2 regions of the Methylobacterium radiodurans genome follow, and region 2 is predicted to be linked to the other one. Evidence: riboswitches for the same ligand, from Rfam matches in the RefSeq annotation. Region 2 holds a riboswitch; the other holds the start of a gene.
The links. Region 2 has a riboswitch for cobalamin ahead of DK427_RS20860 (CbtB domain-containing protein). Riboswitches for the same ligand answer to the same signal wherever they lie in the genome.
Positions count from the first base shown of each region.

Region 1 (5,032 bases), 300 kb from region 2:
CCGTTTCCTGTCCGGATCCGCGCGCTAAGCTGCGGGTTCGGAGCAGACTTCGGGCCCGCCCGGCACGGCCGCGGCGGGCCCGCTTTTCCGGTGCGGCCCGATCTCTCACGCCACGCTCACCAAGCCACGCTGTAGGCCACCTCGACCGAGCGCGGGCGCCCGAGCAGCCAGTTGGTGCCGACCCCGCCGACCGCGTTGCCCGAGATCGCGTAGACCCGGTCGAGCAGGTTGTAGACGCGTAAGGACAGCCGGGAATCCGGCGTGACCTGATGGTCGAGCCCGAGATTGACGAGGTTGTAGGCCGGGCGCCGGGCGGTGTTGGAGAAATCGCTGAACACGGTGCCGACGTTCTGCACGCCGAGCCGCGCCTCCCAATCGCGGGCGAAGGCCCAAGTCGCCCAGAGGTTGGCCACGCGCTCGGGCACGTCGAGCGGCTGGTTACCGGCGTAGGAGACGGCCTGCCCGTTCACCACCTGGGTGAAGTCCTCGTACTGCGCCCGCAGGAGCGCGAGGTTGCCCTCCAGCCGCCAGCCGTGGGGCAGACGCAAAGCCGCGGCGAACTCCACTCCCGTCGAGGACTGGCTCCCCACCTGCACGCCGACCGCGGAGCTGCCGGGCAGGCGGGAGATCAGGTCATCCTTCACGATGCGGTAGCCTGCGAGCGTCCAGTCGAGCGCACCGCCGAGGGCGATGCCCTTGGCGCCGACCTCGACCTGCCGCCCGGTGGCGAGCCGGAAGCCCGCCAGCGACTGCGACAGGGTGATGAGGCTGCCCACCGGATCGGTCGCGGTGGCGTACTGCGCGTAGAGTGCCGTGTCCGGCGTCGGGTTGAAGACGAGGCCGAAGCGGTAGCCGAGCGATCGGTAGGTGTTCTCGAAGGTTGCACCGGTGACGAGATCCTGCCGGTGCAGCGTCGGCGCGTCGAAGCGCACGCCGCTGAGGAAGGAGAGCCGGTCCGAGAGGATCAGGCGGTTCTCGGCGAAGACCGAGGCCTGGCTGGTATTCGTCGCGTAGGCGGACCGCGCCCGCCCGTCCTGCGGGAAGAAGCCTGGGCCATAGCCCAGGAGCGGCACGCTGTCGGTCTTGTCGAAATAGAAGTTGTTGCTGTGGCGGAAGCCGATGTGGTTGACGTCGAAGCCCGCCAGGAATTCGTTGCGGAACCCGAACAGCGAGCCACGGAAGGCGGCGTCGAAGCGGTTCCCGACCTGTTCCTGGCTGTGGTAGATTTCCAGGTAGTCGCCGCGGTCGACGAGGCCGGTCGCGCGGTTGAACGCGTATTGCTCCACGTCGAGCCAGTGCCGGCGCGAGGTCAACCGATAGGCGGTGTTGCGGATCGTGACGTCGGCCGAGGGCGTCCACTCGGTCTTCAGCTGAGTCCAGTTGTCCGCGAAGGTGATCTTCGCGTCCCGGACGTTGTAGTTGTTGAACCGGATCCGGTCCGGGATCTTCCCCGCTACCAGCGGCGTGCCCCAGTAGCGCTCCGGCTCCTGGTAGCCGAGGTCGTGGCTGAGCGTGAAGGAGAGATCCGCGCTCGGCCGGAACAGCAGCGCGCCCGAGACCGCGAGGCTGCGGAAATCCCCGGTGGGCGAGACCCAGCCGTCGCCGCGGTTGCCGCTGACGTTCAGCCGGTAGGCGAAGGTGTCGCCGAACGCGTCCTGGCCGATCGCGCCGCCGGAATCGAGGGCGAGGCGCGCGACGCCGTCGCTGCCGATCACCGCGCGTCCCGCGTTGATCGGCACGAAGCTCGGCTTCTTGGGCACCACGTTGATCACGCCGCCGATCGCGCCGTCGCCGTACATAACGGAGGCCGGACCCCGCAGCACCTCGATGCGCTCGACGTTCCAGGTGTCGAACGGGAAGGTGACGGTGTTGGCGCCGACATAGAGGCGGGTGCCGTCGTAGAGCTGCTGGACCGAGTTCGGGCCGGCGAAGCCCCGGGCCGTGAAGGCGCCGTTGCCGTTGCCGGGGGCCGCGATGGTGGTGATGCCCGTGGCGTCCTGCGTCACCGCCTCGGCTACCGTGTTCTGGCCGCGCAGGCGCGCCGTCTCGCCCGACACGATGTCGATGCTGGCGGGCGTCTCCAGCGGCGTCAGGCCGAGCCGGCTCGCGCCCCGGTCGGGGGTGCGCAGGTTGAGGCCGACCGGGTCGGCCCGGGTCAGCGAGACGCCGCTGCCCTCGACCGAGAGCTGGTCGAGTACGATGCCGTCGATCACGGCGGAGCCCCGGAGTGAGGGATCCCGGGCGGCGCGCTCCTGCGCGTGGGCGCCCGTCAGCGGCACCAGGAGGAGCGGGAGCGCGCGCGCGGGCGCGGCCCACCGGGGGCGGGCGCGATGAGGACGTCTGGACATGATGCGGGTCCGGGGATCCGGGCGCGGCGGCGCCTCGCCGAGGGCCCTACCGTGAATGTAACAATGTTACAATCCTGGGGTCCGCGGATCGGTCGATCCGCGCGGCTCGGCGCGTCCCCGCAGCGGGACACGCGCGGTCGCGCGAGGGACGGGGATCTTGCGGCGGCGAGCATGGGCGGGCGCGGGCGGCCTTGTGGCACGTCACCGCGAACGAGGCCTCGGCGGCCGCCTTGCCCACGGGCATGGCGATGCCTCGACACCCGCCAGGACACCCCGCCCGGCGCGTTTCGCGTGTGACCACGGCTGACGGCAGGTCTCCTGGCTCGCGGGTCGCTGCCCTCTCACCGTCTTCCCGGGCCGGGGCCCAGTGACATGGTGGCGGAAGGCTCGCCGCTCACAGTTGCGGGGGCAGCCGCGGCATCAGGCATGAAGCCCTCACCGCGTTCCCTTTTGATCCCCGAAGGGAACCGTCCCGGCCAGCTACGGCCACGCTTCGTCCGGAGTCAACGCTGCACGGCCGGAAAAGGCGCGGATGTCCCGGTTTCCAAAGGTCGAGACCTTTGGCGGGTGCAGGGCAGAGCCCTGCATCTGGCTCCCCCGGCCCGGCGCTGCCGGGACGGTGGAGCCAATCCCGCGGCCATGCACCCCGGACCCCGCCAGCAGCGCCTTTCGGCGCCGAAAGGGCCTCGGGCCCTTTGGAAACCCGGGACTCTACAGGTGCGGCCAGCGCAGCAGGCGGTCGGGGGCGAAGGGGGCGAGCGGTACAGAGGGCTCGGTGCCGGTGGCGAGGTCGGCCACGAGCTGGCCGGTGATAGGCCCCGTGGAGAGGCCGATATGGCCGTGGCCGAAGGCGAGGATCAGGCCGTCGTGGCGCGGCGCGCGGCCGATCACCGGCATCCCGTCCGGGGTCGAGGGGCGCGAGCCCATCCAGGGCTGGTTGTCGAGGGGACCGCCCAGCCGCAGCGTGCCGGCCGCCTCCCGCGCCGCCGCCTCGATCTGCCGGTGATCCGGCGCGGCGTGGCGGGCGTTCAGCTCGACGCCCGAGAGCACCCGCACCCGCCTCTCCCCCATCGGCGCGAGGATCGAGCCGGCGCCCGTGTCGAGCACGGGCCGCGTCAGCGGCGGGCTGTCCGGGTGCAGGGCGTAGTGCCGGTGGTAGCCGCGCTCGGCCGCGAAGGCGAAGCGGTAGCCGAGCGGACGCAGGATCTCGGCCGAGGCGGCGCCTGCCGCCACCACGACCTGCCGCGCCCGGAGGCTCCCGCCGGCATGGATCACCCGCCAGCCGCCCGCCTCGGGGGCGAGGGCCGTGACGGCGCCCCGCAGGTAGCGCCCGCCGGTCTCGGTGAAGAGCCGCTCGCAGGCCTCCACCAGGGCACCGGGCTCGGCAAGCGCGGCGGTCTCCGGCAGCAGCATGGCCCGCGCATAGGGGCGCACCAGGGCGGGTTCGAGGTCGCGCAGGGCCGCGCCGTCGACGAGCTCCAGGGCGACACCGTGCTCGGCGAGGATCATCCGCTCCAGCGCGGCGCCCGCGAAGGCCGCTTCCGTGCGGTAGAGCTTCAGCCAGCCCGAGCGGCGCAGCCGCGCCCGCGTCCCGGCCCGCTCCGCGAGGCGCTCGTGGGCCGGGTAGGCCGCGGTGGTCAGCGGCAGGAGCGCGGCGGCCGCCCGCCGCCAGCGGGCTTCGCGCGCCGCGGCCAGGAAGTGCAGCCCCCAGGGCACCACCCGGAACAGGTGGGCGTGGTTCACCCGCAGGGCGCTGTCGGCGTTGCGCAGATAGGCCGGCAGCTTCGGCCACAGCGCCGGGCCCGCCATCGGGAAGATCGAGCCGCGGCTCAGCACGCCCGCATTGCCGTAGGAGGTGCGCGCCCGCGCCTCGCCCGGATCGACGAGGGCGACCGAGAGACCGCGTTCGAGCAGCGCGAGGCCGGACGCGAGGCCGACCATGCCGCCCCCGACGACGACGATGTCCGGATCGGCCAAATCGTGATTGGTCAAGTCCGGGTGTGCCATGCCGGTCCTCTGGATCTCCCTGCGCGGGGGCTCCATAGACCGGGGCGGCGCCCGCCGGTAGCGACGGACGCGCGGGCGACGGTTGCCGCGGAGGCCGGCCACGGTTCCCGGCCTTCCGCGGGCGCAACCCGCGTGCCGGCGCGAACCCTTGACCGGTGGCGCACGGCGTGGTGTTTCGGCCCCCGCGGCCGGCCCCGTAGCTCAGCTGGATAGAGCACTCGCCTTCTAAGCGAGATGTCGCAGGTTCGAGCCCTGCCGGGGTCGCCAGCCCATGCCGCCCCATGCCTCGGCCATGAAGCCGTACCGCCTACCTGCGGGGCCGCCATCGGAGTCATGCACATTGGGCCGGAATGCCCTCACGCCGCGAGGATCCGCCGACTTTCTCAAGTCGCAGAACCTGGCCGAGAGCGCCCGATGTCGTCGATCTGATTGGGTGATGTCCTGGGTGCTTGGTATTCCAAGCTCCTGCCACCGCTCTATTTTTCGGATCGAAAAATGAGTGGTGGAGCTGAGGGGAGACTTACCTCCGAACGTCCTAAGTGTTTGATCCGAGCTAAGTAACTGAAAAGACGTCTCTGTCTGGGATGCGTCCAGGGATTTATCCGGGGCTAATCGGGGCCTCTTCGGCTGAGCAACCCGGCGAAGACGACTTCGAGCGTCACGGTGGAAGGACATGC
Region 1 is NZ_CP029551.1:4,148,040-4,153,071, forward strand. Features, by position in the region: gene DK427_RS19545 (TonB-dependent receptor) at 117-2,348, opposite strand; cobalamin riboswitch at 2,640-2,833, opposite strand; gene DK427_RS19550 (NAD(P)/FAD-dependent oxidoreductase) at 3,060-4,355, opposite strand; tRNA gene DK427_RS19555 (tRNA-Arg) at 4,546-4,622, shown strand.
Region 1: another riboswitch for cobalamin. It lies ahead of DK427_RS19545 (TonB-dependent receptor); the one in region 2 lies ahead of DK427_RS20860 (CbtB domain-containing protein).

Region 2 (5,032 bases):
GAGCGCGAGGGCCGTGACGATCCAAGGCACGATGTTGATGAAGCCGTTCGTGGTGTTCGAGGCACCGAAGCCCTTCACCACGGTTGGCAGCCAGTAGCTCAGGCCGTAGGCGGCCAGAGGGAAGGCCACGTAGACCGAGGCCAGCATCCAGACCCGCCGGTCGAGCAGCGCCGCGAAGGGGTTATGGTGCTCGACCTGTCCCCCGCTCGCGCGCTCGTGGGCGAGCTGGCGCGAGAGCCAGGCCTTGCCCTCGGGCGGCAGCCAGGGCGCCCGCTCCGGCCCGTCCGGCAGGATCTTCAGCACCACGAATGTGAGGACCAGGGCCGGCAGGCCGGTCGCCACGAAGACCCACTGCCAGCCTTTGAGGCCCAGGAGCCCGTCGAGGTCGAGCAGTGCGCCGCCGATCGCCGCGCCGACCGCGTTGGCGAAGGCGCTGGCGATCATGAACCAGCCGATCATCCGGGCGCGGTGGGATTGCGGGAACCATAGGGTGAGCGCGAACAGCACGCCCGGGAAGAAGCCCGCCTCCGCCACGCCCAGCAGGAAGCGCAGCACGTAGAACATCGTCGTGTTCTGGGTGAAGCCGAGCAGGACCGTGATCAGCCCCCAGGTGAACATGATGCGGGCGAACCAGCGCCGTGCGCCGACCCGCTCCAGGATCACGTTGGCCGGCACCTCGAACAGGAAGTAGCCGAGGAAGAACAGCGAGGCGCCGAGACCGTAGACGCTCTCGCTGAGCCCCAGATCGCCGACCATCTGGAGCTTGGCGTAGGAGATGTTCTGCCGGTCGATATAGGCGATGAGGTACATCAGCCCGAGAAGCGGCATCAGCCGCAGCGTCACCGTGCGGACCGTGTCGTGCGCGAGGCGTGCATCGACCTGAGGCGGCTCGGGGGTGATGTCGGGCCTCATGGCGTCCTCCCGCGTCCGGCTTCCGGTCCGGACTTCAGGTTTAGCCTAGGGCGGTCAATCCTAGCGCGCCAGCGCCAGCAGGCGCCCGAGATCGACATGGGTCTCGAGGTGTTCGGCGAGCCGGTCGAGCGCCACCTCGACGCCGGCCTCGTAGGCGATGCCGCCGGCCTGCGCCCCGAGCCGGGCGAGCCAGGCGGCGCGCTGCCGGTCGTCGGCGAAGAGCCCGTGCAGGTAGGTGCCGCAGACGAGCCCGTCGGCCGAGACCGCCCCGTCGAGGCGCCCGTCGGCGAGCCGCAGCAGCGGGCGGACGGCGTCGGGCCCGGACGTCGCGCCGATATGCATCTCGTAGCCGGTGAACGGCAGGCCGTCCGCGAGGCTGGTGCCGGTGACCGCCTCCAGCCGCTTCTCGGGCGTCATCACGGTCTCGACGTCGAGGAGGCCGAGGCCCGGCACGGTGCGCGGCGCGCCCTCGATGCCGTGCGGGTCGGAGAGCGTGCGCCCGAGCATCTGATAGCCGCCGCAGAGCCCGAGCACCCGGCCGCCCCGGCGCAGATGCGCCCGGAGGTCGATGTCCCAGCCCTCTTCGCGCAGGGCGTCGAGGTCGTCGATCGTGGTCTTGGAGCCGGGCAGCAGCACGAGTGCCGCGTCGCCCGGGATCGGCTCGCCCGAACGCACCAGCACCACCGCGACGCCGGGCTCGGCCCTGAGCGGGTCGAGATCGTCGAAATTGGCGATGCGCGGCAGCACCGGCACGGCGATCTTCACCCCCGCGGCGCCGGGCGCCGAGCCCGCGAGCCCCAGCACGTCCTCGGCGGGCAGGCGCGCGGCGGCGGGCAGGTGCGGGACGAGCCCCAGAGCGTCCCAGCCCGTCCGCTCTGCGATGAGGCGCATGCCGTCGGCGAACAGCGCCGGGTCGCCGCGGAAGCGGTTGACGAGGAAGCCCCGGATCATCGCGGCGTCGGCCGGATCGATCACCGCCTTCGTGCCGACGAGGCTCGCGATCACCCCGCCCCGGTCGATGTCGCCGACGAGGATCACCGGCGTATCGGTGGCGCGGGCAAAGCCCATATTTGCGATGTCGCCGGCCCGCAGGTTCACCTCGGAGGCCGAGCCCGCCCCCTCGACCAGCACGAGGTCGGCCTCCGAGCGCAGCCGCGCGAAGCTGTCGAGCACCGCCCGCATCAGGCGCGGCTTCCAGGCCTGGTAGTCGCGCGCCCTGACGGTCGCGATCATGCGGCCCTGCACCACCACCTGCGAGCCGACCTCGCTCTGGGGCTTCAGCAGCACTGGGTTCATGTGGACGGTGGGGCTGATCCCGGCCGCCCGCGCCTGGAGCGCCTGGGCGCGGCCGATCTCGCCCCCGTCCACTGTCACGGCGGCGTTGTTCGACATGTTCTGCGGCTTGAACGGCCGCACCCGGAGGCCCCGCCGGGAGAAGGCGCGCGCGAGCCCGGCCACGATCAGCGACTTGCCGACGTCGGAGCCGGTGCCCTGGATCATCAGGGCGCGGGTCATGCGCGCACGACCATCAGAACTCGATCCCCTCCTGCGCCTTCACGCCCGACGCGAAATGGTGCTTCACGCTGCCCATCTCGGTGACGAGGTCGGCGGCCTCGATCAGCATCGGCTTGGCGTTGCGGCCGGTGACCACGACGTGCAGGTCCGGCCGCCGAGCCTGGAGGGTTCCCACCACTGCCGCAAGGTCGAGATAGTCGTAGCGGAGCGCGATATTGAGCTCGTCGAGGACGAGCAGGCGGACCGTCGGATCGGCCATCAGCGCCTCGGCCCGCACCCAGGCGTGGCGGCAGGCTGCGATGTCTCGGGCCTTGTCCTGCGTCTCCCAGGTGAAGCCCTCGCCCAGCGTGTGCCAGGCGACCCGTTCGCCGAAGGCCTGGAACGCGTGGCGCTCGCCCGTGTCCCAGCCGCCCTTGATGAACTGCACGCAGGCCACCCGCCAGCCGCGCCCGAGGGCGCGCAGCATCAGCCCGAGCGCTGCGGTCGTCTTGCCCTTGCCGGGGCCGGTATGGACGATGAGCAGGCCCTTCTCGACGGTCTTCCCCGCCACCTCGGCGTCCTGCACGGCCTTGCGCTTGGCCATCTTCTCGCGGTGGCGCTCGGCCTCTGCGTCGTCGCTCACGGCTGACCTCCGGGTTTCGCGTCGGTTTTCACGGTCATGGGCAGGCCCGCCACCATGAAGACGACGCGGTCGGCCTGGGCGGCGAGGCGCTGGTGCAGGCGGCCGGCCTCGTCGCGGAAACGGCGGGCGAGCGCGTTGTCCGGCACGATGCCGAGGCCGACCTCGTTGCCGACGAGCACCACGGGTCCCGCCGCCGCCGCGCAGGCCGCCAGCAGGGCCGCGCCCGCCGCCGTCACGTCGGCCTCGGCGAGGATCAGGTTGGTGAGCCAGAGCGTCAGGCAATCGACCAGCACCGGCCCCGTCGCCTCCGCCACCGCCTCGGGCAGATCCATCGGCGCGTCGCGGGTGATCCAGCCGTCCGGGCGCCGCGCCCGGTGCAGGGCGATCCGCTCGCGCATCTCGTCGTCCCACGCCTGGGCGGTGGCGAGATAGAGCCAGGGCGCCGGCCGCGCCTCGATCAGCGCCTCCGCATAGGCGCTCTTGCCCGAGCGCGCGCCGCCGAGCACCAGGGTCATCCGGGAGGTGGTTTGAAGCATCCGAACCCTTTGCCCCGCAGCGCCCGGGCCGTCAAAGCCCGGCGCTGCGGGTCCTGGCCGGGATACTGGCCGAAAGTCCGGCCGGGAACGCGTTGTGCCCTCGGTCCCGACAGGCTATGAGCGAGAATGGACGGTGCCCCCTCGCGGGGGTGAAAAGGGAATGCGGTGACGGGGCGACCCGAATTCCGCGGCTGCCCCCGCAACTGTGAGCGGCGAGTTCCTGCCACCAGCCACCGGGATGTCCCGGGAAGGCGGCAGGCGCGAGGATCCGCGAGCCAGGAGACCTGCCGTCCGCCCGTGTTTCCTCGAACGCCGCCGGTGGGGCGGCCGGAGATCGTCACCCGATGACCACGCAGGTTCAGACCCTCGGCGCCACCCGCACGAACGAGCGCCTCGGCGCGGTTCTGCTCGCCGCCCTCTTCGGCCTCGGCCTCGTCTTCATGGCGGGCTTCGCGCCGGCCCAGGCGCTGCACAACGCGGCGCACGACTTCCGGCACACGCAGAACTTCCCCTGCCACTGACCGGCTGAAGCCACCCGCTTCATGATCCTCCGGCTCCTGTCGGCGGCGCTCGCCGCCGGCTTCCTCGCGGCCGTGGTCGCGACCGGTCTCCAGGTCGCCCTCACCTCCCCGCTGATCATCGAGGCCGAGCGCTACGAGAGCGGCACGGCGCACAGCGCCGCGCTGCCGCTCGCGCCCGCGCGGTTCGAGGGCGCGCTTCTGCACCTCGCCCAACTGCACTTGGCCCATGGGGGCGAGTCGCACGACCACGGCGCCCCGGCCTGGCAGCCCGGCGCGGGCCTGCCGCGCATCCTCTTCACGGGCCTCGCCACGCTGGTCGGCGGCGTCGGCTACGCGCTGCTGCTCGGCGCCGTGATGCTGGCGCTCGGGCGTGACCCGACGCCGGAGCGGGCGCTCGCCTTCGCGGTGGCTGGCTTCGTCAGCGTGGGCCTTGCGCCCGCGCTCGGCCTGCCGCCGGAATTGCCGGGCAGCGAGGCCGCGCCGCTCGCCACCCGGCAGGCGTGGTGGCTGATGACCGCGCTCGCGACCGGGATGGGGCTCTATCTCATCGCGATCCGGCGCGTCGCCGTGACGATCCTCGGCGGCCTCGTGCTGATCGTGGCGCCCCATATCGCCGGGGCGCCGGAGGTGGCCGCCGCGAAGTCCGATTTGCCGGCCGGACTCGCCGCGCAGTTCGCGGCCCGCTCGCTCGCGGTCGGCTTCGTGTTCTGGGCGGTGATCGGCCTCTCCTTCGGCTGGGCCTGGCAGGCCTTCGGACGGGAGCGGCCCGCCCGTGCCTGACGACACCGTCCTCTACGTCTGCACCACCTGCCGCGCGGCCGACGACGCGCCGGACGGTCCCCGCGGCGGCGCACGCCTGCTCGACGCCCTGCGCGCCGAGCTGGACCTGCGTCCGGACGCCGCGCTCCGGATCGAGCCGGTCGAGT
Region 2 is NZ_CP029551.1:4,449,750-4,454,781, forward strand. Features, by position in the region: gene DK427_RS20840 (MFS transporter) at 1-912, opposite strand, end outside; gene DK427_RS20845 (cobyric acid synthase) at 973-2,427, opposite strand; gene cobO (cob(I)yrinic acid a,c-diamide adenosyltransferase) at 2,441-3,049, opposite strand; gene cobU (bifunctional adenosylcobinamide kinase/adenosylcobinamide-phosphate guanylyltransferase) at 3,046-3,585, opposite strand; cobalamin riboswitch at 3,700-3,891, shown strand; gene DK427_RS20860 (CbtB domain-containing protein) at 3,930-4,106, shown strand; gene DK427_RS20865 (CbtA family protein) at 4,128-4,886, shown strand; gene DK427_RS20870 (DUF1636 family protein) at 4,879-5,032, shown strand, end outside.